One region of the Nocardiopsis synnemataformans genome, then DNA from elsewhere that is predicted to be linked to it. Evidence: riboswitches for the same ligand, from Rfam matches in the RefSeq annotation. Region 1 holds a riboswitch; the other holds the start of a gene.

Region 1 (14,955 bases):
CCCACCCTGCTGCCCCGGGAGTGGCGCTTCTCCACCTACACCGAGGCCTGGGGCATCCTCAACCTGGGCCACTTCATGTGGAACACGTTCGTGGTGGTGGGCGGAGCGTGGCTGTTCCAGCTCGGCGTGGCCGTCCCCGCCGCCTACTCGCTCTCCAAGCTCCGCCCCGTCCTGGGCCGTGCGCTGCTGGGCATGATGCTGGCCACCCTCATGCTGCCCGCCGCCGCGCTGCTCATCCCCACCTACCTGACCGTGGCCGACGTGCCCCTGCTCGGGCTGAACCTGCTCAACACCCCGTGGGCGATCTGGCTGCCGCTGGGCGCCAACGCCTTCAACGTCTTCGTGCTCAAGAGGTTCTTCGACCAGATCCCCGCCGACCTGCTGGAGGCGGCCCGGCTCGACGGCGCCGGACCCGTGCAGGTGATGCTGCGGATCGTGCTGCCGCTGTCGAGGCCGATCCTGGCCGTGGTCTCGATCCTGGCGGTCGTGGCCGCCTGGAAGGACTTCATCTGGCCGCTGGTGGTGCTCCAGGACCCGCAGGTGCAGACCATCACCGTCTACCTGGCCCGGATCTCCACCGACATGCCGCTCAACACCCTCATCGCCGGAATGGTGATCTCCAGCCTGCCCGTGGTCGCCCTGTTCCTGCTCTTCCAGCGCCAGATCATCGCCGGTCTGTCCGCCGGGGCCCTCAAGGGCTGACCCGTTCCCCCGCCTCACCCCCTCGAAAGGACGCAGCACCGTGACCCACACCCTCCACCTGTCCGCGCAGGACCACGCCTCGTCCGCGGACCCGGCCTGGTGGCGCGGAGCCGCCATCTACCAGGTCTACCCGCGCAGCTTCGCCGACGGCGACGGTGACGGGATCGGCGACCTGGCCGGAGTCCTGCGGGAAATCGACCACCTGGCCGCGCTGGGGGTGGACGCCCTGTGGATGAGCCCCTGGTACCCCTCGCCGCTGGCCGACGGCGGGTACGACGTGAGCGACTACACCGACGTCGCGCCGGTCTACGGCGACCTCGACCAGGCGGAGCGGTTGGTGGAGGCCGCGCACGCGCGCGGCATCCGGGTGATCATCGACATCGTGCCCAACCACTGCTCCAGCGAGCACGCGTGGTTTCGCGAGGCGCTGGCCGCGGGGCCGGGATCGCCCGAGCGGGAGCTGTTCTGGTTCCGGCCCGGCCGGGGCGCGGACGGGTCCCTGCCGCCCAACAACTGGCGGTCCCGCTTCGGCGGACCGGCCTGGACCCGGGTGACCGGGGCCGACGGCGAGCCGGGGGAGTGGTACCTGCACCTGTACTCGGCCGAGCAGCCCGACCTGAACTGGGAGCATCCCCGGGTGCGCGCGGAGTTCGACGACGTGCTGCGGTTCTGGTTCGGCCGGGGCGTGGACGGGTTCCGCGTCGACGTGGCCGACGGGCTGGTCAAGGACCCGGACCTGCCCGACGCGCGCGATCCCGAGGAGGGCGGCGTCCCCGACGAACGGGCCTTCTCCGACCGCGACGGGGTGCACGAGATCTACCGCCGCTGGCGCGCGATCGCCGAGTCCTACGGCCCCGACCGGGTGTTCGTGGGGGAGATGTGGCTGCCCGATCCCGAGCGGTTCGCCCGCTACCTGCGCCCGGACGAGCTGCACAGCGCCTTCAACTTCGACTTCCTGAGCTGCCCGTGGGAGCCCGCGGCGCTGCGCGGGGTCATCGACCGCACCCTGGCCGCGCACGCCCCGGTGGGCGCCCCCGCCACGTGGGTGCTGTCCAACCACGACGTCACCCGACACGTCACGCGCTACGGCAGGGCCGACACCGGGTTCTCCTTCGCCGACCGCCAGTACGGTGCGCCCAGCGACCCGGAGCTGGGCACCCGGCGGGCGCGGGCTGCGGCGTTGCTGGCCATGGCGCTGCCGGGCGGGGTGTACGTGTACCAGGGTGAGGAGCTGGGCCTGGGCGAGGTGGACGTGCCCGAGGAGTGGATCGACGACCCGGTGTTCACCCGGTCGGGCGGCGCGGACCGGGGCCGGGACGGGTGCCGGGTGCCGCTGCCGTGGTCCGGGGAGCGGGCGCCGTTCGGGTTCGGCCCCGAGGGCGGCGCGCGGCCCTGGCTGCCCCAGCCCGACGGGTGGGCCGCGCACACCGCCCGGGCCCAGGCGGCGGACCCCGCCAGCATGCTCAACCTGTACCGCCGGGCGCTGGCCGTGCGCCGGGCCGAGCCCGCCCTGGGCGCGCCTCCTGCCGGGGGCGGTTCCGGGATGCGGTGGCTGGAGTCGGGGCCGGAGGTGCTGGCGTTCGTGCGTGAGCCGGACGTGGCGTGTGTGGTCAATCTGGGGTCGGGGGCCGCGGAGCTGCCCGCCCACGTGGAGGTGCTGGTGGCCAGCGGGCCGCTGGAGGGCGACCGGCTGCCCTCGGACACCGCCGTGTGGCTGCGCCTGTCCTGAGGCGGTGCCCGACAGGTGTCGCCCGCCGCCCGAAGGCAGCCGCGCGTCGGCCGGGGCGGCGGGCGCGTGTGCCGCCGTGTGCCCGCCGAACACGGTCGGGGGACCGTTGCCGTCCGAGGCCGCGACGGAGGTGGACACGGTTCCGTTCCCGTGTGCTGACGCAGTCGCTTGGAGGAACCTCCAGGCTCTCGGTGTGATGTGGGCGAAACGCCTGCCCGGAAGCGCTACCCGGGGCGACGATCGAGTACGGTCGTAGTCACAACAGGGATGAAAACCGACATTCGCCCTGCTTGTACACACGTACAGATCGTCAGCTGGCTGTCGACACCGCGCGAGAGAGACCCCGCAACGGGGCGCCGACGGGGCAATACTCCCCAGTAACCTCTCAGGCACCATGGACCGCGTGGAGGAGGCCGCTCTGAAGCCTGGGCACAGCCGTGCCCGGTGACAGAGGGGGAGACCGCGAGGAACACCGCCGACCCGACTCGGCCCTGTCACCAGGAGGTCTCCGTGCCAGACCAGCCCGTGCACACCCCGGGCGCGCCCGCCCGGGTGTTCGCCGACCGCCACATCGGCCCCACACCCGCCGAGGTCCAGGAGATGCTCAAGGCGGTCGGCTACGGCTCCACCGCCGAACTCATGGCCGACGCCGTGCCCGAGTCCATCCTCACCGGGCCCGGGCGCAGCGCGCCGCTGGACCTGCCCCCGGCGCTGAGCGAGGCCGAGGCCCTGGCCGAACTGCGCGACCTGGCCGCCCGCAACCAGGTGCGCACCTCGCTGATCGGCCAGGGGTACTACGGCACCCTCACCCCGCCGGTCATCCTGCGCAACATCATGGAGAACCCCGCCTGGTACACGGCCTACACGCCCTACCAGCCCGAGATCTCCCAGGGCCGTCTGGAGGCCCTGCTCAACTTCCAGACCATGGTCTCCGACCTGACCGGCCTGCCCGTCTCGGGCTCCTCCCTGCTCGACGAGGCCACCGCCGCCGCCGAGGCCATGACCCTGACCCGCCGGGCCTCCAAGAGCAAGGCCGACGTCTTCGTCGTCGACGCCGACGTCTTCCCCCAGACCCTGCACGTGCTGCGCACCCGCGCCGAACCCCTCGGCATCGAGGTCGTGGTCGCCGACCTGTCCCAGGGCCTGCCCGAGGGCGACGCCTTCGGCGTCCTGGTGCAGTACCCCGCCTCCAGCGGTGCCGTGCGCGACCCGGGCCAGGTCATCGCCCAGGCCCACGAGCGCGGCGCCCTCGCGGTGGTGGCCGCCGACATCCTCGCCCTGACCCTGCTGCGCAGCCCCGGCGACCTGGGCGCCGACATCGCCGTCGGCTCCACCCAGCGCTTCGGCGTCCCGCTCGGCTTCGGCGGCCCGCACGCCGGTTACATGGCCGTGGGCGAGAAGCTGCGACGCCAGCTGCCCGGCCGCCTGGTCGGCGTCTCGGTGGACAACGCGGGCAAGCCCGCCTACCGCCTGGCGCTCCAGACCCGCGAGCAGCACATCCGCCGTGAGAAGGCCACCAGCAACATCTGCACCGCGCAGGTCCTGCTCGCCGTCATGGCCGGGATGTACGCCGTCTACCACGGCCCCGACGGCCTGCGCGCGATCGCCCGCCAGGTGCACACCCGCACCGCGGCCCTGGCCGACGCCCTCGCCGAGCGCGGCTTCGAGGTCCTGCACCACGCCTACTTCGACACCCTGCGCGTGCGCGTGCCCAGCGCCGCCCGCGTCGTGGAGTCCGCCCTGGAGGCCGGGTACAACCTGCTCGCCGCCGACGAGTACACGGTCGGCGTGAGCGTGGACGAGACCACCACCGAGGCCGACCTGGAGAAGGTGCTGGCCGCCTTCGGCGAGGCTGAGCGCGGCTCCTCGCGCGTGCGCCTGAGCGTGGACGAGGACGCCGACCGCCTGCCCGTCGAGCTGGCCCGCCAGGTGGACTACCTCACCCACCCGGTGTTCGGCACCCACCGCAGCGAGACCTCGCTGCTGCGCTACATGCGCCGCCTCTCCGACCGCGACCTGGCCCTGGACCGCACGATGATCCCGCTGGGCTCGTGCACCATGAAGCTCAACGCCACCGCGGAGATGGAGCCCGTCACCTGGCCCGAGTTCGCCGGACTGCACCCGCTGGCGCCGCTGGACCAGGCCGCCGGGAGCGTGGCCCTGATCCGCCAACTGGAGGCCTGGCTGGCCGAGGTCACCGGTTACGACGCGGTGTCCCTCCAGCCCAACGCCGGGTCCCAGGGCGAGTTCGCCGGGCTGCTGGCCATCCGCGGCTACCACCGCTCGCGCGGCGAGGCCCACCGCGACGTGTGCCTGATCCCCAGCTCCGCGCACGGCACCAACGCCGCCAGCGCCGTGATGGCCGGTATGCGCGTGGCCGTGGTGGCCTGCGACGACAACGGCAACGTCGACCTGGACGACCTGCGCGCCAAGACCGGCAAGCACGCCGACGACCTGGCCGCCATCATGATCACCTACCCGTCCACGCACGGCGTGTACGAGGACACCGTCACCGAGGTGTGCCGCCTGGTCCACGAGGCGGGCGGCCAGGTGTACGTGGACGGCGCCAACCTCAACGCGCTGCTGGGCTGGGCCAAGCCGGGCGAGTTCGGGGCCGACGTCAGCCACCTCAACCTGCACAAGACCTTCTGCATCCCGCACGGCGGCGGCGGTCCGGGCGTGGGCCCGGTCGCGGTCCGCTCGCACCTGGCCGGTTTCCTGCCCAACCACCCGGGCCAGCCCGAGGCGGGCCCGCACACGGGCGTGGGCCCGGTCTCGGCGGCCCCGTTCGGCTCGGCGGGCATCCTGCCCATCTCCTGGGCCTACGTGCGCATGATGGGCGAGGAGGGGCTGCGCTCGGCCACCGAGGTCGCGGTGCTGTCGGCGAACTACCTGGCCAGGCGGCTGGAGCCGTACTTCCCGGTGCTCTACACCGGTGCGGGCGGCCTGGTGGCGCACGAGTGCGTCGTGGACATCCGCCCGCTCCAGAAGGCCAGCGGCATCAGCAACGAGGACCTCGCCAAGCGGCTCATGGACTACGGCTTCCACGCGCCGACGATGTCGTTCCCGGTCAACGGCACCCTGATGGTGGAGCCGACCGAGAGCGAGAACCTCGCCGAGCTGGACCGCTTCGTGGAGGCGATGGTCGCGATCCGCGGCGAGATCGACAAGGTGGCCTCGGGGGAGTGGGACGCGGCGGACAACCCGCTGCGCAACGCCCCGCACACCGCGGAGGCGGTGACCGCCGACGAGTGGTCGCACGGCTACACGCGCGCCGAGGCGGCCTACCCGCTGGCGTCGCTGCGCACGGACAAGTACTGGCCGCCGGTCGGCCGGATCGACCAGGCCTACGGGGACCGCAACCTGGTCTGCTCCTGCCCGCCGCCGGAGGCCTTCGAGCTGTAGGGCGGCCGAGGCCGCGGTGAGGGGCGCCGGTCCTGGGACCGGCGCCCCCTTCTTGTTTCGCGTGTAGATCTACGTGGTAAAAGTCCGTTTTGTTCTCCCTGCTCACCAGGAGAGGGGGGAGAACCGGGCGGTGTCCACGGTTCCGGGGCTCCGGCGCGGACCTCCGGTCCCCGGCCACCGCAGGCGTTAGAGTTGCGGCGACACGGATCGCGTTCCCACCACGCAGACCGCCACCCCGCCACCCCCATGGAAAGCGGAGACATGACCACGACGTCCGGACCCTCCGCGCGCTCTGGCCCCGCCGACCCGCCCCCGGCCACCGATCCCCGGGACACCGACGAGGCCGAGGCGCCGACCGGGCAGGGCGCCGCCGAACTGTGCGACCAGGCCCAGGACCTCGCCGGGAGCGGCCACCTCAAGCGCGCCGCCAAGCTCTACCAGCAGGCGGTGGCCGCCAACCCCCACCCGCGGGTGCAGGCCCGCGCCCTGCTCGGCCTGGCCGTGGTCGAGGACCAGCGGGGCGACCTGGCCGCCGCCCGCGAGGCCGCCCGCCGTGCCCTGGCCACCGGCGACTCGCGGTACGCCCCGCGCGCCGCCTACCACCTCGCTCTCTCCCTCGAACAGGACGGCGACCACGCCGAGGCCGACCGCGTCTGGCACCGCCTGCTCGACCTGGGCGGGTCCGACTACACGGCCGTGGCGCACTACGGGCTGGCCCGCTCCGCCGAGGGGCGCGGCGACACCGGTGGGGCGGAGGAGCACTGGGAGGCGGCGCTGGCGCTGCCGCCCGATCCCGGTTCGCTCGGTCGCCTGCACGCCACCACCGTCGTGGACGCCTCCCGCGACCTGGCCGAACGCCTGTTGGGGCGGGGGCTGCCGGGCGCCGCCGCGGCCGCGGTCGAACGCGGTCTGTCGGTCGCGGACGATCCCGGTCTGCGCCTGCTGCGCGCCGCCGCCCACCTGGAGCACGCCATCGCCGACGTCGGCGCGGTCGTGGACCCGGACGCGGCCTCCGAGGACGCGGGGGAGGCGGGGACGGGCGCCGCGCCGGGCACCTTCGCCGCCGCCGTGGAACTCCTGGCGGGGTTGCTGGCCCTGCGCGGGGACCCCGCCGCGGCCGAGCGGGTCTGGCGGCTGGGCCTGGGCGACCGGGATCCGGACACCGCGGGGGAGGTGCGCTGGCGGCTGCGCAGAGCCTTCGCCGCGCCTGGGGAGGACGGGGACGGCGGGGCCGGGGAACCGTGGTGGGATCCCTATCTGGAGGAGGCGGCGGCGACCGCGAGCGCTCCCGCGCTGGCGGGAGAGCTGTTCGCCGTGGTCACCCAGATGCACGCCCTGCTGGCGCTGCCGGTGGCGGAGGGGGAGGCGCGCCCGGCCGCGCTGCGGTCGGCCATGGAGCAGGCGCTGCGCACGCCGAGCGAGTTGGTGTGGGGGCCCGGCGTGCACGCCGACTTCCGGCGTCGGCTGAGTGAGGCGATGGGCGGCCAGGACGTGCTGCCGGAGGGGTGGCCCGACTCGGTGCGGGAGTGAGGGCCGGGGCGGGCCCTGGTGCTCGCGCGGTCGCCGGGGGCCCTCAGGGACACGTCACCGCCCGGGGTCGTGTGTGCCTGCCGGGCGGGGTACGTCGGCCTCGCGGCCGCGGTGTGTGGCCGGGCGTCAGGCGGCGACGCGGGGTCGGTGCGGGGCGACGACCACCCCGTCGGGGAGCAGTTCACCGGTGTCGTCGAAAAGGACGACACCGTTGCAGAGCAGGCTCCAGCCCTGTTCGGGGTGGCTGGAGACGACCCGGGCCGCCTCACGGTCGGTGTCCTCGAAGGACGGGCAGGCAGGTTCGTGGCTGCACATGGGACAGGCCTTTCGGTCCAGAGGCGCTCGTCGTTGAGCTGACGCCAAGAGTAGTGGTTCACATCACATGCTTGTTGCGGTTTAGCCCGGATGTGTTTGCCCTGCTGCTGTCGTCCGCTCTCAGTGGGTGAGATACCCCCAGGCCAGCAATGGTTCTGTTCTGTCCGGCCCCGGCCACAAGGAACTCAGTACCCGCCGCGTGTCCGGCGTGCCGCCGGGCGGCTGCGCATCCCCGCGCCGGCCAGTCCGCCGTGCTGGAAGGCCCTGACCAGCTCGCCGCCGAGGTTGACCCCCGCGCCCAGAGCCAGGCCCACCGTGACCGCCTCCGCGAGGCTGAGCAGCCCGGCGGAGGGGTCGCCCTGCGTGATCTCGATCAGGCCCCGGTACAGGATGCTGCCCGGCAGCAGCGGGGCGATCGACGGGACCAGGTACGGCAGCACCGGTCTGCGCGTGCGCCGCGCCAGCCAGTGGCCCACCACGCCCACCGCGACCGCGCCAGCGACCGTGCCCACCACCGCGGGCACGTGCAGCAGGTCGCGCATGCTCGCGTAGATCACCCAGATCATCACGCCGAGCACGCCGATCATCGGCAGCATCCGGGGCGGTACGGCGAGCGAGATCGCGAAGGCCACCGCGATTCCCGCCGCGCCGATCAGCACGGGGATCTCCACCGAGGTGCCCGCGGAGGGGAGGTCCTCCAGGTCGATGCTCACGCCCAGGCGCTGAGCGGTGTAGGCGACCGCGCCCACGCCGGACACGATCGCGCCCAGGATGAAGAAGGTCTCCAGCAGGCGTGCCGCCGCCGACACGTAGGTGCCGCTGATGCCGTCCTGGAGGCTGGAGACCAGTGGGCGACCGGGCAGCAGGGCCATGATGTTGCCGGTGATGATCGCCCCTGCCTGGAGGCCGAGGTCCAGCGTGGTGCTCGCCCACAGCAGCGCCACGCCGATCGTGGCGGCCACCACCGCGGCCCCCACCATCTGGTAGAACTCCGCGACGCCCCGCTTGGCCAGGAACACCGACGTGCGGTCGCCCATGACGGTGGCCAGGAAGGCCGCGGTCGCCACGATCAGGCCGCCGCCCACCATGAGGCTCGCGCTGGAGGCGATGAGGCCGAACCCGACGGCGATGAGCCAGTTGGGGTAGGGCATGCGGGCGCGCCTGATCTGGGTCAGGCGGGCGGTGGCGTCCTCCAGTTCGAGCAGGCCGAGCGCGCACTGCTGCACCAGGGTGTGCAGTTCGTTGACGCGGAAGTAGTCCAGGGTGCGGCGGCGCACCACCCGTTCGCCGGTGATCGGGGGGTGCTCGCCACCGGGGTGGGTGGACAGGGTGATGGTGGTGAAGGTGACCGAGACCTCCGAGCGGGGCAGGTCGAAGGCGACCGAGAGGCTGAGCATCGCCTCGCTGACGGCCTCCGTGCCCTCTCCGCTGGCGAGCATCAGCTCGCCCACCCGCAGCACCAGGTCGATGGCGCGGGCGTCGGGGAGGTTGACGTCCTCGGTCTCGTCGAAGCCGTCCGGGGTCAGCTCCCGCTCGTGCGCCTCCCGCCAGTCCCGCATCCTGCTGAGCAGGCGGTCCTCGCTCGGGGGCACGGGGCGCTCCCGCTTGCTTGGCATCCCTGTCTCCGTCTCCTCCCCGCCTGTACCCGTGGTGACCGGCGCGCTGTGGACAACCCATGAGGGGACGCGGTCCCGGAGGGTGGGGTTCGCCCGGAACGGGGGTCATGGCCGGTGAGTTCGATCACCGGATCATCCTTTCAAGGCCGGGGGGCCGTCGACAGCGACGCGCCGGGGTCTTCGGCGCCGTGCCCGGGGCCCGTGTGCGGGGGGTCGGGGCCCGCGCCGGATCGGGCTGTGGCCCCCGGGGGGGCTGGGTCTCACGCCGCGCGCCGGGTTCGCGCGTCGCGGTGAGGGCGGGAGCGTGAACCGGGTGGCCTGGTATGCGTGCCGCGGGCAGGGGGTCGCGGACCTGGTGGCCCGGTTTCCTCGGAGCGCGGGCCGGAGGCGTCAGCCGGAGCCGGGCCCGGAGCCGCCGTCGCGTTCACCGGGCCGGACCAGCCCGTGCTCGTAGGCGTAGACCACGGCCTGGACCCGGTCGCGCAGTCCCAGCTTGGTGAGGATGTTGCCGACGTGGGACTTGACGGTCGTCTCGCCCAGCACCAGGTGGGCGGCGATCTCGGCGTTGGACCACCCGCGCGCGAGCAGGCGCAGGACCTCGTGTTCGCGGGTGGTCAGGGTGTCCCCGGCGGGTTCGGTGCCGGGGGAGGCGGAGGGCAGGAGCGGGGCGAAGCGGTCGAGCAGGCGGTTGAGCACCGTGGGGGAGATGGCCGCCGCCCCGTCCGCGACCACCTCCACGGCCGACACGAGTTCGGCGGGCGGGGCGTCCTTGAGCAGGAACCCGGAGGCGCCCGCGCGCAGCACCTCGACGGCGTACTCGTCCAGGTCGAAGGTGGTCAGGGCCAGGACCCGCACCCGGTGGCCCAGGGGCCGCGCCCACGACACGATCTGCCGGGTGGCCTCGATCCCGTCCATGCCGGGCATGCGCACGTCCATGAGGACCACGTCGGGCAGCAGGCTGCGCGTCGAGCGGACCGCCTCACGGCCGTCGGAGGCCTCCCCCACCACGGACAGGTGCGGGGCGGACTCCAGGATCATGCGGAAGCCGGCACGGACGAGGGGCTGGTCGTCGACCAGCAGTACTGAGACGGGCACAGGGGGAATTGTGCCGTATCCCGGTGGCGGCCGGATCCGAACCCGGGGGACGGCGCGGTCGGGGTCATCCGCGTCGGCGGTCCGCCGGTGCGGGCAGGGGCGGCGGGGTGCCGCCGAACGCCGGGCACAGTGCCTGGTGCTCGCACCAGTCGCAGAGCTTGCTCTTCTTGGGCTCCCACACCCCTGCGCGTCCGGCCGCCTCGATCCGCGCCCAGATGTCGGCGATCTCGGACTCCGCGGCCCGGAGTTCGTCCTCGGTGGGGTCGTACCAGCGCACCGCGCCGTCGCCGCCCAGGTAGACGAGCTGGAGGCGGGTGGGGACGACGCCGAGGTCGCGCCAGATCATCACCGCGTAGAAGAAGATCTGGAACCGGGCCTTGTCCTCGAAGCGGGGGGCGGGCGACTTGCCGGTCTTGTAGTCCACGATCCGGATCTGGCCTGAGGGGGTGACGTCGATGCGGTCCACGTAGCCGCGCAGCCGCAGGCCGGTGGGCAGGGACACGTCCAGGCGCATCTCGCGGTCGCGGGGCTCCAGGGTGGTGGGGTTCTCCAGGTCGAAGTAGCGGCGGACCAGGTCGCGGGCGGACTCCAGCCAGGTGTCGCGCTCGGCGTCGTCGGCGAACAGCTCGTCCAGCTCGGGCTTCTTCTCGCGCAGCTTCTTCCACTGGGGGTCGACGAGGCCGACGGCGTTGCGCGGGTCGCGCGACTCGGCGGGCAGCTCGTACAGGCGCTCCAGGCAGGCGTGGACGAGGGTGCCGCGCAGGGCCGCCGCGCTGGGCGCCTCGGGCAGGCGGTCGATGGTGCGGAAGCGGAACAGCAGCGGGCACTGGAGGAAGTCGGAGGCCCGGGAGGGGGAGAGGGCGGACGGAAGGAGCGCGGTGGTCATGGTTTGAGCCTATGAGAAGGTCGCGACAGGGTGCGAGGTGAGGAAGGCGGCCTGTGGAGAACCGGACGGTCCGGAGCGACGGGGGCCAGGCCGCGGGCGCCGTCCGGCCACGGCGGGCGAGCCGTAGTCTGGGGGTGTGACGACCGGTAGTGACCCATCCGCGCCCAAGCCCCGCGACCGTTCCGCCAGACCGGGGTTACTGATCGGCCGCCCCTTCGGCATCCCCGTGTACGTGACCTCCTCGTGGCTGATCGTCGCGGCGCTGATCACCCTGGTCTACGGCGGTGTCGTCCAGGGCCGCCTGGCGCTGGGGCCCACCGCCTACCTGCTGGCCTTCGTCTTCGCCGTGCTGCTCTACGCCTCCGTGCTGGTGCACGAGCTGGCGCACGCGGTGGTCGCGCGCATGTACGGCCTGCCGGTCCGGCGCATCGTGCTGTACGTGCTGGGCGGGGTCTCCGAGATCGAGCGCGAGGCGCCCACACCGGGCCGCGAGTTCTGGATCGCGTTCGCCGGGCCGTTGTTCTCCCTGCTGCTGGCGGCGGGCGGGTTCGGCCTGTACCTGTTCACCGAGCCGCGCACCGTGGTGGGTGAGCTGCTGTTCCAGCTGTGGATCGCCAACCTGCTGGTGGGCGCGTTCAACCTGCTGCCGGGTCTTCCGCTGGACGGTGGGCGGCTGCTGCGCGCCGGGGTGTGGAAGGTGACGGGCAGGCCCTTCGCGGGGAGTGTGGCCGCCGCCTGGGGCGGCCGGGTGCTGGCCCTGCTGGTGGTGGCGCTGCCGTTCCTGATCACGTGGTGGGCGGGCGGACGGCTCAGCCCGTGGAGCGTGGTGTGGGGCTTCGTCCTGGGTGGTTTCATGTGGATGGGCGCCTCCGACGCGCTGCGCGCCGCCCGGGTGCGCGAGCGCATCCCGCGTCTGCGTGCCCGCGATCTGGCCCGGTCCTCGGTGACGGTGCTGGCCGACACGCCGCTGGCCGAGGCCGAGCGCCGGGCCCGGGAGGCGGAGGCGGTGGAGGTCGTGGTGACCGACGCCCAGGGCACTCCCACGGCGGTGGTGCACCCGGCGGCGGCCGGGGCGATCGAACCGGAGCGCCGTGCGTGGGTGCCGGTGTCGAGTGTGTCCCGGGCGGTGACCGAGCATTCTCTGGTGCCGGTGGGGCTGGAGGGTGAGGAGTTGCTGCGGGAGCTGACGGGTCATCCGCTGCCGGAGTACGTGGTGGTGGACGAGGGCGGTGGGGTGCGCGGGGTGCTCAGGGCCGCGGACGTCAACGCGGTGGTCTCGGGCGGACGCTGAACCGGCTGGGGCCGATGGTGTCGGTGGGGCCGCTTTCTCCTTCGCGGCACGGGTGGCGTCAGCGGCGGGCGCCCTCGGGCCACAGCACCGAGACCGGACGAAAGAGCGAGCGCGCGTAGGCCACCACGTCGGCGGTGCCGCCGGGGCCGCGTGCGGGCTGGCCGTCCCAGACGGCCACCAGTTGGTCGCAGCGCCGTACGAGCAGCCTTCCGGCCTTCAGGTGAGCCTCGGGCGTGGACTCGGTGTAGGGCAGCGTGTGCACGAGGACGGCCTGTCGCAGGAGGCGGTCGTAGACGGGGTGGTGTTCCTCGGGCAGTGCCTCGCGGTAGCCGGAGGCGGGGATGACCGCCTCCAGCGGGGCTCCGGCCGCGACGACGGCCTCGGCGAAGACGGCGTCGGCGCCGTCGGCCAGGCAGGACAGGCCCACCATCTCGCAGCCGTAGGGTTCCAGGTGGGCGGTGAGCAGCGCGGTGACGGCGCGTCGCACGTCGGGGGCCAGGTCGCGGTGACCGGTGACTCCGATGTGGATCACGAAACCTCCCTGATGATCGCTTCGCGGCTTTTCTACCCTTAAGCGGTGACACCGCTCACCAGGGACAGAAGTCGCTCGTCCAGGTCGGCCACGCAGCGCGCCCGCGTTCCCGAGTGCTGGCGGCGAAAGGCCCGGACCCGGCCGATGACCCGCTCGGACTCGTAGCGCACGCCCGTGGTCAGCGCCTCGTGGACCAGGCGGAAGGCCTCGTCCACGTCCCCCGCCTCGGCGTGCGCCGAGGCCAGTTCCACCTGGAGGACCGCGGACTGCTTGGGATTGGCGCTGTTCGGCGCGAACGCCTCGGCGAAGGCCCGGCGGGCGTCGTTCGGCTGGCGCAGCCGCACGCCCACCCGGGCGCGGTAACCGGCGACCTTGGTCTCGTCGAAGGCGAACACCCACGGCCAGGGCGGGGCGGTGTTGGCGGAGCGGGCCACCTCCCGCTCCGCCCGGCCCAGGGCGCGCGCGGCGGCCGCGCCGTCCCCGTTCCCGGCGTGCGCGAGCGCCCCCACGCAGGCGAGCCAGGCCCGCGCGGTGGGGTGGGCGGCGGGGCCCAGGACGTGTTCGGCCTCCTGGACCAGCCCCAGGCCCAGGTGGTGGTCCTCGGCGGTGTCGGTCTCGAAGGCCGCCAGGGACCCCAGCATGTACACGTCGAGCAGGCGCATGTCCGCCTGGCGAGCGCGCATGACCGCGGTGCGGTAGTGCGCCCTGGCCGATCCCATGTCGCCCCGGTCCGCGTGCAGCCAGGCGGCGAAGCCGGAGGCCTCGCTGGCCGCGGCGCTCAGCTCGCCGTGGAACGGTGTCCCGTGCGAGTGCCCACGCATCTGCTCGGCCAGATGCACGTGCGCCACCGCGCTGGGCAGCAGGTGGCGGGAGGGGGAGGTGGCGTCCATGCGGCGCTGGCCCCCGGTGATGGCGCGCAGGGAGGGCGCGGTCGTCTCGTTGACGGTGTCGGGGCACGGGTTCGACGCCACCGGGGCCGGAGCCGCACCGGTGGTGACCGTGGTGACGGTGGTGGCGGTGAGCAGGGCTCCCGCGGCCACCGCGCGTCCGAAGTCGCGGCGCCTCGTGGTGTCCACCCCCTTCTCGGCGGGACGGGCCTGGGGCGCGGCGCCGCCGAAACGCAGCAGGTGCAGCGGGATGCCCAGGCGTCGGGCGAGGTCGTGTACCTGGCTGATGGTCAGCGACTGCTGGCCGTTGACCACGCGCGAGACCCAGCTCTGGGAGTAGTCGATCGCGCGGGCGAGGTCACCCTGGGACCAGCCGTGCGCCGCGCGCACGTCCTCGATGACCGTCGCCATGTCACAGGTGGCCAGGGCACCCGCCATGCGGGGACGTGTCCACAGGTCCGGTGGAAGAACGCCGTCTGGTTGGGGCATGAGCTTAGGTTAGGGACTCCGGGCTCCGCTGGTGTCTATGTGTAAGAAAGAAGTCCGTATGCGTGATCCGCATAGGACCGGCCGTTTCGCCTCCGGATACGGCAGAGTGCAAGGGTCGTTGGTCCCAGAGGTGTCTGGGAAGGGAGGGGAGTCCCGTTGACCGTTGAGACCCCGCCGGCGGGGAGTCCGAGCCTGAGGCGTGACCCGGGCACGGCCGAGCCGGTGAACCGCGTGGAACTGACGGAGTTCGCCCTGCGCGGGCTGGCCGCCGAGTTGCGCTCACGCGGGGTGGAGGTCCGTGAGGACGGGTTGTGCGGGGCGGTGGACGCCGGTCCCAGCACCCGGCCCCAGCGTGCCCTGCTGCGGCCCCACCGCGGGGACCTGTGGTGGTGGATGCGCTGGCCGCTCCAGGACGGGCTGCCCACGGCGCTGGCGGGCGTGCCCATCTCACCGGTCGCGCACACCGCCGCCGCCGCGC
Region 2 (14,955 bases), on a different contig from region 1:
GGTCGAACACGCTGATGGCCATGGCTGTCCTCCTCGTTGAGTACAGGGCCCGGGGCATGAGGGTGCCGTGCGGGGCCGCCGGCCCCGCACGGCGGGGCTCTACAGGTTCGGGTAGAGCGGGTACCTGGCGGTCAGTGCCTGGACCCGGCCGCGCAGCGCGGCCTCGTCGAACTCCGGCTTGAGCGCCTCGGCGATGACGTCCGCGACCTCGGCGAAGTCCTCGTCGCCCAGACCGCGGGTGGCCAGCGCCGGGGTGCCGATCCGCAGGCCGGAGGTGACCATCGGCGGACGCGGGTCGTTGGGCACCGCGTTGCGGTTGACCGTGATCCCGATCGAGTGCAGGCGGTCCTCGGCCTCCTGGCCGTTGAGCTCGGAGTTCACCAGGTCCACCAGGACCAGGTGCACGTCCGTGCCCCCCGAGAGCACCTTCACGCCGACCTCGGCGGCGTCCGGCCGCGTCAGCCGCTCGGCGAGCAGTCTGGCGCCCGAGATCGTGCGGCGCTGCCGGTCGGCGAACTCCTCGCCCGCGGCGACCTTGAGGGCCACCGCCTTGGCCGCGATCACGTGCTCCAGCGGCCCGCCCTGCATGCCGGGAAACACCGCGGAGTTGATCTTCTTGCCCAGCTCCGCCTTGGCCAGGATCATGCCGCCGCGCGGGCCGCCCAGGGTCTTGTGCGTGGTCGTGGTGACCACGTCGGCGTGCGGCACCGGGTTGGGGTGCAGCCCCGCCGCGACCAGACCGGCGAAGTGCGCCATGTCCACCATCAGGAGCGCGCCGACCGAGTCGGCGATCTTGCGGAAGCGGGCGAAGTCCAGCTGGCGCGGGTAGGCCGACCACCCGGCGACGATCATCTTGGGCCGGTGCTCCTCGGCGAGCGCCTCGACCTCGTCGTAGTCGACGGTGCCGTCCTCGTCGCGCACGTGGTAGGCCACCGCGTTGAGGATCTTGCCGGAGTAGTTGATCTTCATGCCGTGGGTCAGGTGGCCGCCGTGGGCCAGGTCCAGGCCCAGGATGGTGTCACCCGGCTTGAGCAGCGCGAAGTACACGGCCGTGTTGGCCTGCGCGCCCGAGTGCGGCTGCACGTTCGCGTGCTCGGCGCCGAACAGTGCCTTGGCGCGGTCGATGGCGAGCTGCTCGACGACGTCGACGTGCTCGCACCCGCCGTAGTAGCGGCGGCCCGGGTACCCTTCCGCGTACTTGTTGGTCAGGACGGTGCCCTGCGCCTCGATCACCGCCTGGGGGGCGAAGTTCTCCGAGGCGATCATCTCCAGGGTGTCGCGCTGGCGGGCCAGCTCCGCGTCGACCGCGGCCGCCACCTCGGGGTCCAGTTCGCCCAGCGTCTGGTTGAGCGTGTTGTCAGTAGCCATCGGGGGCCTACTCCTCGCCTTCGGTCAGCTTGGTGTACTCCTCGGCGGAGAGAAGGTCGGAGGGCTCCTCGGAGATCCGGGCCCTGAACAGCCAACCGTCCTCGAAGGGCGAGGAGTTGATGGTCTCGGGCTCGTTCTCCAGGGTCGCGTTGACCTCGACGACCTCACCGCTCACGGGCGAGTAGACGTCGCTGACGGACTTGGTGGACTCCACCTCGCCGCACGGCTCGTCCGCGGACACCTCGCTGCCGACCTCGGGCACCTCGACGTAGACGATGTCGCCCAGGGACTCGGCGGCGAACGAGGTGATCCCGACGGTGGCGATCCCGTCCTCGACCACGACCCACTCGTGTTTGGCGGTGTAACCCAGCTCCGTGGGAACGCTCACTTCAACTCTCCTTGGAGGTGTTCCATTTTCCTGCCGCGCGCCCGTACGGCTGCTCGGCCCGGCCTACGCCCGGTCGCGCCCCGTGCGTGCGGGTCCCCTGTGGGGGGATCCCGCCGCGAGGGGCGTGCGGGCCTTCGGGGTGTGAAGGCCCCTGCTCCTACGACTGCCGCTTGTAGAACGGCAGTTCGACCACGTCGACGTCCTCGCCCCGTCCGCGCACGTCCACGGTGAACGCGCCGGTCGAGGTGTCGAGGTCGCCGTCCACGTAGGCCATGGCGATGGGGCGGCCCAGGGTGGGCGAGGGCGCGCCGCTGGTGATGGTTCCGACGGAGGTGCCGTCGCGCAGGACCTCCTGGCCCTGGCGCAGCGGGCGGCGCCCGCGCGCGACGAGGCCGATGAGGCGGCGGGGACGGGAGGAGCGGGAGGCCTCCTCCAGGGCCGCACGGCCCACGAAGTCGCCCTTGTCGAACTTCACGACCCGGCCCAGACCGGCGTCGAAGGGGGTGAGGTCGGCGGTCAGCTCCTGCCCGTACAGCGGCATCCCGGCCTCCATGCGCAGGGTGTCGCGTGCGGAGAGCCCGGCGGGGACGAGGCCGTGCCGCTCGCCCTCGGCCATGAGGGCCTCCCACACCTGGGGAGCCTTCTCCGCGGGGCTGACGAAGATCTCGAAGCCGTCCTCGCCGGTGTAGCCGGTGCGGGCGAGCAGGACGGGCTCACCGGCGACGGTGTGCTCGTACCCGGCGTAGTAGCGGATGCCGTCCAGGTCGGCGTCGGTCAGCGGCGCCAGGACGTCGACGGCGCGCGGCCCCTGGACGGCGATCAGCGCGTACTCGGCCGACTCGTCGTGGACCTCGACGTCGAAGCCCGCGGCCCGCTCGGCCAGGGCCGGGGCGACGACCGCGGTGTTGGCGGCGTTGGCCACGACGAGGTACTCGTCCTCGCGCAGCCGGTAGACGATGAGGTCGTCCAGGACACCGCCGTCCTCGGCGGTGATCATGGAGTACCGGGCGCGTCCCACCTTGACCTGGGACAGGTGGCCGACCAGCGCGTGGTCGAGGGCCTGGGCGGCCTGCGGGCCGGTCAGCCGGATCTCGCCCATGTGGGAGAGGTCGAACAGGCCCGCGGCCTCGCGTACCGCCCGGTGCTCGGCGGTCTCGCTGCCGTAGCGCAGCGGCATGAGCCATCCGGCGAAGTCGACGAGGGTGGCGCCGGCCTTCTCGTGGACATCGCGCAGCGCTGTCGCGCGCGGCGCGGATGCGGCATCTGACATGGGCACTCCCGAGAGGATGGGCGTCGTGACGTGCGTGGCGTTGCCATCCTCCCCCTCTGTCATCTGTGCCTGAGAGCTTCGCCGCGCGCTCGGCGCGGCTTGCACCTTCGGCGAGGGACGGCTGTCCCTGCTTTCCAGAGTGGTCTCGCCCGTACGGTCCGCTGTGCCTGAGAGGTTGTCTTCGGGGAGGGATTGCTCCTTCGGCGGCCCGCGCTGGATACGCGGGCACTCTCCCGTACGGGGTCAGCAACACGTTCAGCCTAGCAGCGGCCGTGAACGGCGCCCAAGGGTGCCCGGTGCGGCGTCGGTGCTCCCGCCGGAGCCCGTGAGCGGCCCCGTCGCGCGCCGTCCGCTTCGTGCCCGCCCTCCGCCGCCGGGCTGCCCGTGCCCGTCGTCCGCGCCCGCCGCCGTGCCCGCCGTGTCCTTGGGTCTTCGACACTCCGTCCGCCTCCATCCTGGAGCGGGGAGGCGGGGATTAGCGTGTGCGGGAGGTACCGACCGGGGGGAGGGAGACGGATGCGAACCGACACCGGGAGGGCGGCGCGCGGAGCGCGCTCGCTCGCGGCCGGATGCGTTCTGTCCCTGGCCGCGGGCACGGGGTGCGCCGGGGCCGTGGACGGACCGCGGGAGCCGGACGGGCCCGCCAGGGAGGGGGCGGAGGCCGGGCCCCCGCCCCTGACGCGGGGCGACGTGGCCGCCGTCGAGCGCGAGGACCTGGAGTCGGTGTTCGCCGACGCGGGCGTCGGGGGCACCTTCGTGCTCCACGACGTGATGGAGCGGGAGGCGACCGTGGTGGAGCCGGAGGAGGCCCGCGAGCGCACGGCCCCCGCGTCCACCTTCGACCTGGTCAACACCCTGGTCGGGCTCCAGACGGGCGCGGTCGGGGACGTGGGCGAGGTGGTGCCCCACGGGGGCGGGCCCCAGCCCGTCGACCGGTGGGAGCGGGACATGGCACTGCGCGAGGCCTTCCCCGCCTCGAACCTCCCCGTCTACCAGGAGGTGGCCCACAGGGTCGGGCACAAGCGGATGGCGGCCTGGGTGGACCGGCTGGACTACGGCAACCGTTCGGTGGGCGACGCGGACGCGCTGGACCGGTTCTGGGTGGAGGGGCCGCTGGAGATCTCCGCGATGGAGCAGACCGCCTTCCTGGCGAGGCTGGCCCGCGACGAGCTGCCCGTGGACGACGCGCACCAGGAGGCGGTGCGCGAACTCGCCGCCCTGGGGGAGGGCGACGGCTACGCCCTCCACGGAAAGACGGGGTGGAGCGGGGAGGCCGACCCCGCGCCGGGCTGGTGGGTCGGCTGGGTCGAGCGCGGCGACGACCTGTACACGTTCGCGCTGCGCATCGACCTGGAGGAGGACGGGGACGCCGAGCTGTGCGAGTCGCTGGGGCGGGAGATGCTCGTGGAGCTGGAGGTCCTGCCCGAGGAGGAGCGCACCGCCTGAACGGGGCGTGCGTCCCGAAACGCGCGTCGGCCCGCCCCCGACGCGGGAGCGGGCCGGTGTACGGAAGAGGGTCTGTTCTTGGGCGGGCCTCAGCTCGCGGGGGCCCGAGGAGACACCGGCTAGGCCTTGCGGCGCTGGCGCACGGCCTCGGCCAGCTGGGCCAGCACGTCGCCGGTGGTCTCCCAGCCCATGCACTTGTCGGTGATCGACTGGCCGTAGGTCAGGGCGGCGGGGTCGCCCAGCTTCTGGGCCCCCTCGACGATGAAGCTCTCCAGCATCACGCCGATGACGCCCCTCTGGCCCTCGGCGACCTGGGCGGCGATCGCGGCGGCCACACCGGGCTGGCGGGTGTGGTCCTTGCCGCTGTTGGCGTGGCTGGCGTCGATCATCAGGCGGCGGGGCAGCCCGGCGCCCTCGATGACGTCCAGGGCGGTGTTGACCGGCCCGGCGTCGAAGTTGGGGCCGCTGCGGCCGCCGCGCAGGATGACGTGGCAGTCCGGGTTGCCCTCGGTGACGACCACCGAACCGGCGCCGGCCGGGTCGATCCCGAAGAAGGTGTGCGAGGCGGCGGCGGCGCCGACCGCGTCCACGGCCACCTGGACGTCGCCGTCGGTGCCGTTCTTGAAGCCCACGGGTGTGCTCAGACCGCTGCTCAGCTGGCGGTGCACCTGGCTCTCGGTGGTGCGCGCCCCGATCGCGCCCCAGGAGACGACGTCGGCGATGTACTGCGGGGTGATGGGGTCGAGGAACTCGGTCCCGGCGGGCAGCCCGAGCGCGTTGATGTCCAGCAGCAGCTTGCGCGCGGTGCGCAGGCCGCGGTGCACGTCGTAGGTGTCGTCCAGGCCGGGGTCGTTGATCAGGCCCTTCCAGCCGACGGTGGTGCGCGGCTTCTCGAAGTACACGCGCATCACGACGCAGAGCTCGTCGCGCAGGGAGGGCACCAGCTCCTTCAGGCGGCGGGCGTAGTCCATGGCGGACTCGGGGTCGTGCACCGAGCAGGGGCCCACGACGACCAGCAGGCGGTCGTCGTCACCGTCCAGCACCCGCTTGACCTCGGCGCGTGACTCCTCGACCAGGGCGCTGCGCTCGGGGCCCAGCGGAAGCTCGGCCAGCAGGTCCCGGGGGGCGATGAGCGGCTTGTAACTGGCCACCCGTGTGTCGTTCGTGCTCGGCATGGTGTTCCCCTCGGGTCCCGTCTGTCGTGTTTTCCGCTGTCGCCACGAAAACCGTCTTATGAAAACAGTAGCGCGGGCGGTTCGGCACTCCGCTGCCGCGTCGGCCGGCACGGTTCACGTGACAGAAAACACCACACCGGTTTCGGACGCCGAAAAGCGTCTCATTTCGTGAGACGGTATTTTCCCGGTTCCCGCGGCCATTTCCGCCGGGGGCGGCTCCGGCACCCGCTCGGTCACTGCCCCGACCCCGGGAGGTCCTCCTCCCAGTACTCGCGCGGGTTGCGCGCGCCGTCGGTGACCGTGCCGCGCTCGGCCTCGGCCCGACGCAGCTGCACGCGACGGATCTTACCGGAGACGGTCTTGGGCAGCTCGCCGAACTCCAGGCGGCGCACCCTCTGGTGCGGCGACAGGCGCTCGCGCGCGTGGGCCAGGATCGACCGCGCGGTCTCGGCGTCCGGGGCCACCCCCGCGGCCAGGGTCACGTACGCCTTGGCCACCGCCAGCCGCAGCGGGTCGGGCGAGGGAACCACGGCCGCCTCGACCACGTATTCGTGCTCGACCAGAACGCTTTCGAGTTCGAATGGTGAGATGCGGTAATCTGAGGCCTTGAACACATCGTCGGATCGACCGATATAGGTAATGTAACCGTTCGAATCCCGGCTGGCGATGTCACCGGTGCGGTAGCGGCCCCCGCGGATCACCTCGCGGCTGAGGTCGGGGTTGTCGGCGTAGCCTTTCATCACCCCCACCGGTTCCCGGGCCAGGTCCACGCAGATCTGCCCGGTGTCGGCGGGTTCGTCGGTGGCCGGGTCCGCCAGCACCACGTCGTAGCCCGGCATCTCGCGCCCCATCGAACCGCGCACCACCTCCTGGCCGGGGCCGTTGCCCAGCAGCACGGTCGTCTCGGTCTGCCCGAAACCGTCGCGCACGGTCACGCCCCACGCCTCGCGCACGCGGTCCACCACCTCGGGGTTGAGCGGCTCCCCGGCGGCCACCGCCTCGCGCAGTCCCACGTCCCACGCGGCGGGGTCGGCCTGTGCCAGCATCCGCCACACCGTCGGCGGCGCGCACAGCGTGTCCACCCCGCAGCGCACGACCGCGTCCAGCAGCCCCGCCGCGTCGAAGCGCTCCTGGTTGACGACCAGCACCGTCGCCTCGGCGTTCCACGGGGCGAACACGCTGCCGTAGGCGTGCTTGGCCCACCCCGGCTCGGACACGTTGAGGTGGACGTCGCCCGGCCGCACGCCCAGCCAGTACATGGTCGACAGGTGCCCCACCGGGTACGAGCGCTGGGTGTGCACGACCAGTTTGGGCAGGGCGGCGGTGCCGGAGGTGAAGTACAGCAGCAGGGGGTCGTCGGGGCGGGTGGGGCGCGGAGGGTGGAAGTCCAGACCGGCGTGCTCGGAGTCGGCGTAGTTCAGCCACCCCTCCATGTAGCCCGTGCAGATCCGCGTCCAGTGCCCCCGCAGCGGCGCGAACTTCTCGGTCTCGGCGGCCGAGCACACCACGTGCGCGATCTCGCCGCGCTCCAGCCGGTCCAGCAGGTCGCTCTCGGAGAGGGAAGTGGGGGTCGGGCAGACCACGGCGCCGAGCTTGGCCGCGGCGAGCAGGGTCTCCCACAGTTCCACCTGGTTGCCGAGCATCAGCAGGATCCGGTCGCCCGGGTGCACGCCCTGGTTGTTCAGCCAGTTGGCCACCTGGCCGGAGCGCTCCGACATCTGCCGGTAGGTGTACCTGGCCTGGCCGCCGTCCTCCTCCACGATCCACAGCGCCGTCCGGTCCGGACGCCGCTCGGCCACCTCGTCGAAGTAGTCCAGCGCCCAGTTGAACCGGTCCGACCGGGGCCAAATGAACTCCCGGTGCGCCCTCTCCTGGTCCTCGCGCAGGTCCAGGAGCAGGTCCCGGGCGGCACGGAACTCGGCCGCGCCCGCGGCTGCCGTCTCTCTCGACATGTGGCGACCTCCGGTTCAGGGACAGGGCGCCGACCGCACTGTCCGCCGGTCCCGCCCGGGCGGGGCGGTGCAACGGGTGTGCCCCGCTGGTCCTACCCGGGATGCGCTGCCGTGACGCCCCACCCGCGGTGGAGGTCGCGCCGCCGCGGCGGACGGGGATCCGAGGCGGTGCCGCGTCCCCGGGCGGGCGGCGTCCGGTTCCGGATCACCCTCCCCTCACACCCGGTCCGGCCGACCGTCCCGCGCCCCCTCATGCGGAGCCCGCTGGCTCTAGGATGTGTGGACATGGAGGAACTTCGCGGACACCACGGAACCTGGCGGATCGACGACGAGACGATCCGTATCCGCTTCGACTCCGGCCGCAAGGTGCCCACCCTGTTCCGGTCGCTGGGCAGCTGCGCGGTTCCGATGGCCGCCGTCCGCGAGGTCGACTTCGACCGGGGCAGTCGCAAGCACGGCTGGCGGCTCCGGCTGAGGCTGGTGGAGGACACCGATCCCTACGCGCTCCTGGGCGTCCCCGGCCGGGACGCGCTCACCCCGCTGCTGATCACCGGCCCGCACGAGGGCGAACTCCTCGCCGAGTACTACTCCGAGCAGATCGCCGCCTCGGCCCGCTTCGCCCGCGAGACCCTGACCGAGGAACTCGACCCGCGCGAGGTGGCCAGAGGGCTGGTGGCCCGGCCCCCGCTCCAGGTCCGCACCGCCGAGGGGTCGGCCTCCTTCGACGGCACCCGCGTGCGCTTCCAGTGGGACGGCTGGCTGGCCAGCACGGCCAAGGAGAAGGAGAAGTCCCGCGACTACCAGCTCTCCGAGATCGAGACCGCCCACTGGCATCCGCCGGTCGACGTCACCGAGGGCTACCTGCGCATCGTGCTGCGCGGGGTGACCATCCCCGAGGCCACGGCCCTGGAAAACGACTTCTTCACGCTCGCCTCGCACGGGACCAAGGGCAGCGAGGAGACCCTGCTGATGGCCGCCACCGTCAACGCCCACGTCGCGGCGGCGCGGGAGGCCCAGACGGGGCCCGCGGAGCTCACCGCGGCGGCGGCCGACGACGGCAGCGAGGCGGTCTTCGCCAAGATCCGCGAACTCGGGCGGCTGCACGCCGAGGGGCTGCTCACCGACGAGGAGTTCAGCGTCAAGAAGGCCGAACTCCTCGACCGGCTCTGACCGGTCGGCCCCCACCGGGTGCCCCGGCCGCGGCGCCCGACTCCGCCGGGGTCCCCCGGGGAGGAACCACGTCCACGAAAGGGCTCACGCTTTGCGTACCTTGTACCCGCCCATCGAGCCGTACGACTCGGGGATGCTCGACGTCGGCGACGGACACCGCGTCTACTGGGAGCTGTGCGGCAACCCCGCGGGCAAGCCCGTGGTGTTCCTGCACGGCGGCCCCGGCGGCGGATGCGTGCCCGACCACCGCAGGCTCTTCGACCCGGAGCGGTACCGGATCCTGCTGTTCGACCAGCGCAACTGCGGCCGCTCCACCCCGCACGCCAGCCAGATGGACACCGACCTGTCCACCAACACCACCTGGACGCTGGTGCGGGACATGGAGCGGCTGCGCGAGATGATCGGCGCGGAGTCCTGGCAGGTCTTCGGCGGGTCCTGGGGCAGCTGCCTGGCGCTGGCCTACGCCCAGCGCCACCCCGAGCGCGTCAGCGAGCTGGTCGTGCGCGGCATCTTCACCCTGCGCGAGAGCGAGCTGCGCTGGTTCTACCAGGAGGGCGCCTCCCAGCTCTTTCCGGACCTGTGGGAGTCCTACCTGGCGCCCATCCCCGAGGAGGAGCGCGGTGATCTCATCGCCGCCTACGCGCGCCGCCTGAACTCGCCGGACCGGGAGGAGCGCCTGGCCGCCGCGCGCTCGTGGAGCGTGTGGGAGGGGTCCACGGTCACCCTGCTGCCCAACCACGAGCTGCGCGAGCACCACGCGGACGAGGACTACGCGCTGGCCTTCGCGCGGATCGAGAACCACTACTTCGTCAACCGCGGGTTCCTCGCACCGAACCAGCTCATCGACGGGGCGGAGGCGATCCGGCACATCCCCGGCGTGATCGTGCAGGGCCGCTACGACGTGTGCACCCCGGCCCGCACCGCCTACGACCTGCACAAGGCGTGGCCGGAGGCGGACTTCCACATCGTGGACGACGCCGGGCACGCGTTCAGCGAGCCCGGCATCCTGGACCACCTGATCGAGGCGACCGACCGCTTCGCGAAGTAACCCGGGGCGCGGGCGGCCCGGCCCCGGGGCGGACGGGAGGGCCGCCCCGGGTCTTCGGGAGAGGCGTGGGGTGCGGGGGGAGCCCCCGCGCCCCACGTTCCCCGGCCGTTCCGGTGGTCCACGAACGCGGCGGGAGCCGTGCGCGGGAGGAACCGCGCGAGGCGTCCACCGGGGGCGGGCGGAGGGCGGCGGGGGTGTGCGCCCGACACGCTTCCTAGTGGCCGCGCTCGTAGGAGCAGCTCGTCCCGACCTGGCCGCCGATCTCGAACAGGCCGAGCTCGTCCAGCTGCTGGAGCCCCCGGTGGCGGGACAGGTTCCATGACGCGAACCCGGTGTCGTCGGACTCCTCCACGAGGTTCTGGAATCCCACCAGGGCGCAGTCGCGGTCGTTGCCCTCCAGTTCGATCAGACCAGGGATCGCGTCGGTGGACAGGTCGCGCAGGTACCAGGTGTCGACCGTGGTCAGGTCCAGGTCCTGGTGGCTCTCGGCGATACGCAGGTCCGGGTTGCCGTAGGCGAACACGGCCAGGGCCGCTCCGGCCAGGGCGGCCGTGGCGCGGGGCAGCCAGGCCGCCGACCGGCCCAGGGTGTTGAGCGCGCCCGCCACGAGCAGCAGGCCGAACACCCCCGCGCTCCACATGATCCACGCCTCGGCGCTGGCCCGCATCCGGGTCAGCCCGTAGGTGTCGATGTACAGCTGTAGGCGCATCATCGCCGAGGCGAGGATGACCAGGGTGAGCGTGCACAGCAGCCCGAGCAGGGCGTTGCGCAGGACGCGGGTGGTGCTGGAGGGCAGGACGCGCACGACCACCGCGATGACGCACAGGACGAGCAGGCTGACCACGACCAGCTGGAAGAAGCCCTGGCGTGCGTACTCGGCGTAGGTGACCCCGGCGACGCGCTGGACGTACTCGTCACCGCCGAACATGGCGACGGCCTGGACCGCGAGGAACGCGGTGAACAGGAGGACCAGGGCGCTGATCGGGATCGTCCACACCCACACCGGCAGGGGAGTCCGCTCGGGGGAGGGGCCCACGGGGGCGGTGTGGGGAGGGGGCCCCGGCGTGTGGCGGCGGCGCGCGGTCAGCACGGCGGAGCCGGTGAGGAGCACGGCCGTCGTCATGGCGAACAGGTCGCCGAACGGGTTGAGGTCGCTCTCCAGGAGCAGGTCGGTGAACATCCGGCTCAGGTAGCTGCCGAACACCGGGTCGGCGAAGGCGAAGAGCAGGCCGAAGACGAGCAGCAGGCCGACCGTGGTCACCGTGGTGACCAGGACCGGACCGACCAGGCGGCGGGACCGCTTGCCCTGTAGCGGCGCGGTCAGGAACCGCGGTGTGGAGGGCAGGTTGCGGAACAGGGCGAGCGAGCCGGTGACGACGCCCACCGCGCCCTGGCGGGAGGCGGGGTTGCGCGCGGCGAAGGCCATCGAGGCGAGGAGGAAGGACGCGGTCAGGGTCCAGAAGAGCACCCAGCCCGCGTCGCGGAACACCGCCGTGAACAGCAGGACGGCGGCGAGCACGCCGTAGACCGCCGACCAGGTGTAGGCGTGGCGGTCGGGTGCGGGTGCGGGTGCGGGTGCGGGTGCGGGTGCGGGGGCGCGGTCGGGGTCAGGGGTGTGGGTGGGAGCAGGGGCGGGCGTGGCCTGAGAGGCAGAGGCGGATTGGGGGGCGGGGGCGTGTGCGGCTGTGGGGTGGGAGGGGGACAGAGGTGAGGGTGCGACGCTTGGAGCTGCCTCAGCGGCCTCAGCGGCCTCAGCGGTTTCGCCAGCACCGGTGGGCCCTGTCCTGGTGGCCTCGTCAGTCCCAGTGGCCTTGGTGGCCTCTTCGTTCCCGGCTGTACCGTCGGACGCGACCGGCTCAGTGAACTCGGGGACGGAGGCGGTTCTGGTGTCCTCCTCGCTCCCGGTCGGCTCAGCTGCCTCAGCGGCGCTGGATGCGGAGCCCTCATCAGCCTCTGGGGCACCCGTGTCCCCAGAGGTCACACTCCCAGGCGTACCTGTTCCGCTGCTGTCGGACGCGCTGCCCTCTGCGGCCTCGGATGGCCCTCCCGCCTCAGTCGAGGGATTGGCCCCGGAACCCTCATGGGCCTCCGTGGTCTCGGAGGCCGCGTTTTCGGCCCCGGAGACAGCTCCGACGTTCTCCGCGTCCTCCACGGTGCCGGAGGGGTTCTCGGGCCGCGGTTCCCCGTCGTCTCCGGCCGGATCGCTCTTCGTTTCTGGACCGGTTTCACCGGAACCCTCGGTCAGGTGGGCCCCCGGGCTCCCCACGGTGTCGGAAGCCTCCCCGGACCCCGGTTCCCCGCTTCGGTCCTCCTCGTCCTCCGCATCGCTCTCGGGGACGGCGGGGCGCACCATCAGCGCGGCGACCGCGGTCAGGCCCGCGACCACACCGGTGATGACCAGGCCGATCCCGGGCTGGTCGAACGTGGCCAACAGTGCGGCCACCACACCGACGCCGAACACGGCGACCGGCAGCCACGCGGGCGCCTGGGGCAGGGGCACCCGCGTCCGCTCCCGGTACCGGTAGGCCGGGTCGTGGTACGCCTGCTGGTACTGCTGCGGGTGTGACAGGTGCGCGAACGTCGTGCCGTACTGCTGCGGCCCCTGGTGGGCACCCTGCTGCCTCACCTGCTCCATGTGCTGCGGATACCCCGTCTGCCCCGGAGGGCTCGGATACCCCGTCTGTCCTGGCGGGCCCGGCTGTCCTGGGTTTCCGGGCGGACTCGGTTGACCGCCCTGTCCCGGCGGACTCTCCTGCCCTGCCTGTCCTGACGGACTCGGCCGCCCCACCTGCCCCGGTTGCCCGACCTTCCCCGGCGGACCCGGTGCCGCGGGGGTCCCGTACGGCCCCGGCGCGGGAGCGGCCTCCACGGTCGCCCGGCGGTCCTCGGGATTCCCGGCGGTCTCGTCCTCGCTCACCCGTGTGCCCCTTTCACGACGGCACCGGACGGCCCGGTGCTGTCGGCAGTGGGACAGCGCGCGCACGCTGACGGTTCACACAGCATCCGTTTTATGGACAAAAGCGAAGTTCTGGACGCGCGCCCGTACACCCGTCCAGGCCCGTGCACCACGCCCGCCCCCGGCTAGAGTCGGGGGTCACACCGCCTTCCGCGCGAGGAGTACCAGTGACGATGCGAGTCGAGGTCGACTACGACCAGTGCGAGAGCAACGCCCTGTGCATGGCCGCCGCACCGGAGGTCTTCGAGGTCCGCGACGACGACTTCCTCTACCTGCTCACCGAGGAACCCGCCGCCGCGTCGCACGAACGCGTCCGCCAGGCCGAGCGCATGTGCCCCAAGAGGGCCATCACCGTGCGGGAGTGACCCCCGCGGCCGCCAACGCCTCGTCCCACGTCGTCGGCTTCTCCAGCAAACTCCGGTAGCGCATGGTCTTGGGGGTGGAGCGCAGTCCCAGCACACCGGTGAGCATCCCGCCCCGGCCGAGGAAGGCCACGAACTTTCGGTCCTCCGGGGAGCCGTGCACGAAGGTGACCTGATCTGCGGGCGCGCCCTGTCCCAGCAGTTGGACCTTCATCTTGTATTGGTCGGACCAGAAGTAGGGCACCGGAGTGAAGGGCGTTCGCCCGTCGCCGCCCGCCAGCAGGTTGTGCGCCGCGGCCTCGCCCTGCTCGCCCGCGTTGGTCCAGTGCTCCAGGCGGATCCGCCCGCCGTAGCGCGGGTGCGGCCAGTTCGCCAGGTCGCCGACCGCGTACACGTTCGGCACCGAGGCCGCGGAGTACTCGTCGCACGCCACCGAGCCGTCGGCCAGCAGCTCCACCCCGGACCCGCGCAGCCACTCGGTGTTCAGGCGCACGCCGATCCCGGCGACCACGAGGGAGGCCTCCACCGCCGAGCCGTCGGCGAGCCGGACCCGCTCCACCCGGCCCCGGCCCTCGAAACCGGCCACGCCCACGCCCAGGCGCACGTCGACGCCGTTCTCCCGGTGCAGCTCCGTGAGGACCTCGCCGATCCGCGGGTCCACGACCCGGGTCAGCGGTGTGGGCGCCGCCTCCACCAGGGTCACGTCCATGCCCACCGCGCGGGCGCTGGCGGCCACCTCGGCGCCGACGAAACCGGCCCCGACCACCACCAGACGGCCGCCGGAGTCGAACTCCGACCGCACCGCCTCGGCGTCGTCCAGGGTGCGCAGCACGTACACGCCCGCCAGGTCGGTGGCGGGGCGGCGCGCCCGCGCGCCCGTGGCGATCACCAGGCCGTCGTAGCGCACCGTTTCGAGAGCGCCGCCCGGACCGGACACGTTCACCTCGCGGGCGGCGGTGTCCAGCCCCACGGCCCGACTGCCGGGACGGAAGTCCAGGTCCAGCGCGTCCACGGCCTCGTCCTCGCGCAGGCGCAGCGCCCGGTGGCCCACCAGCCAGCCCGGGCCGCCGCCCGCGGGATCCATGCCCACCCCGGTCAGGACCTCCTTGGACAGCGGAGGCCGCGAGTAGGGCCGGTGCGCCTCCTCGCCCAGGAGCGTCAGCCGCCCCTCGTATCCGCGTTCGCGCAGCGCCTCGGCCGTGTGCAGCCCGGCCATCCCCGCGCCGACGACGACGATGTCGTTGAGGGTGTCCCGCACGGTGGTGTCCCTTCCGGTGGTGGTTCCCCGAGGACGGGGTTCGTCAGAGTGGGCGGACCTCGCCGACGGGGGCGCCACCTCCGAGGACGTCGGCGCGCAACCGGTCCTGGACGGGGGAGACGTCCACACCGAGGGTCCGCAGCGCGTCGAGTGCGACCAGGGTACGCGCCCGCTCCTCGGCGTCCCCGTCGCTGATCTTGACGGCGACGGTCTCGCCGGTGGCGGCGCTGATCACCAGGACCCCGTCGGCGCCGCCCTTGGCGACCAGGCCGGGCATCCGCGTCATGAGGTCGGTGTCGATCCGGTCGCTGCCCGCCACGTACAGGGGGTGTGCGCTCATCGCCTCGACCACGGCCCGCTCCGGGCCTCCCTCGGGGGCGGTGCGCATGCGCCACAGGCCGCGGGCCAGGCCGGTCAGGGACACCGCCATCTGGGGCGCCCCGCAGCCGTCCACGGCGGTGTGCGCGACCGGCTCCCCGCACATCTCCTCGATGGTCTCGCGGACCAGGACCTGGAAGGGGTGCTCGGCTTCGAGGTAGTCCCCGGTGCTCCACCCCCGGGC

The links. A riboswitch is a leader RNA that binds a small molecule or an ion and turns the genes downstream of it on or off. The one in region 1 is predicted to bind glycine.
Region 2: linked by a shared signal. The riboswitch ahead of gcvT (glycine cleavage system aminomethyltransferase GcvT) and the one ahead of gcvP (aminomethyl-transferring glycine dehydrogenase) in region 1 are both predicted to bind glycine.

What each region holds. Positions count from the first base shown of each region.
Region 1 is NZ_CBDRFA010000095.1:8,359-23,313, reverse strand. It holds gene ACSIH6_RS35055 (carbohydrate ABC transporter permease) at 1-702, shown strand, start outside; gene ACSIH6_RS35050 (glycoside hydrolase family 13 protein) at 743-2,431, shown strand; glycine riboswitch at 2,754-2,843, shown strand; gene gcvP (aminomethyl-transferring glycine dehydrogenase) at 2,942-5,836, shown strand; gene ACSIH6_RS35040 (tetratricopeptide repeat protein) at 6,098-7,366, shown strand; gene ACSIH6_RS35035 (DUF5999 family protein) at 7,493-7,681, opposite strand; gene ACSIH6_RS35030 (threonine/serine exporter family protein) at 7,867-9,297, opposite strand; gene ACSIH6_RS35025 (response regulator) at 9,688-10,392, opposite strand; gene ACSIH6_RS35020 (RecB family exonuclease) at 10,457-11,278, opposite strand; gene ACSIH6_RS35015 (site-2 protease family protein) at 11,505-12,569, shown strand; gene ACSIH6_RS35010 (hypothetical protein) at 12,628-13,101, opposite strand; gene ACSIH6_RS35005 (helix-turn-helix domain-containing protein) at 13,140-14,426, opposite strand; gene ACSIH6_RS35000 (hypothetical protein) at 14,634-14,955, shown strand, end outside; gene ACSIH6_RS34995 (AraC family transcriptional regulator) at 14,925-14,955, opposite strand, start outside.
Region 2 is NZ_CBDRFA010000001.1:187,841-202,795, reverse strand. It holds gene ACSIH6_RS00835 (L-serine ammonia-lyase) at 1-22, opposite strand, end outside; gene glyA (serine hydroxymethyltransferase) at 100-1,368, opposite strand; gene gcvH (glycine cleavage system protein GcvH) at 1,376-1,756, opposite strand; gene gcvT (glycine cleavage system aminomethyltransferase GcvT) at 1,914-3,026, opposite strand; glycine riboswitch at 3,171-3,272, opposite strand; gene ACSIH6_RS00815 (penicillin-binding transpeptidase domain-containing protein) at 3,543-4,472, shown strand; gene ACSIH6_RS00810 (3-deoxy-7-phosphoheptulonate synthase) at 4,592-5,647, opposite strand; gene ACSIH6_RS00805 (AMP-binding protein) at 5,881-7,599, opposite strand; gene ACSIH6_RS00800 (DUF4429 domain-containing protein) at 7,885-8,769, shown strand; gene pip (prolyl aminopeptidase) at 8,861-9,817, shown strand; gene ACSIH6_RS00790 (DUF4153 domain-containing protein) at 10,032-12,452, opposite strand; gene ACSIH6_RS00785 (ferredoxin) at 12,947-13,138, shown strand; gene ACSIH6_RS00780 (NAD(P)/FAD-dependent oxidoreductase) at 13,122-14,393, opposite strand; gene ACSIH6_RS00775 (asparaginase) at 14,437-14,955, opposite strand, start outside.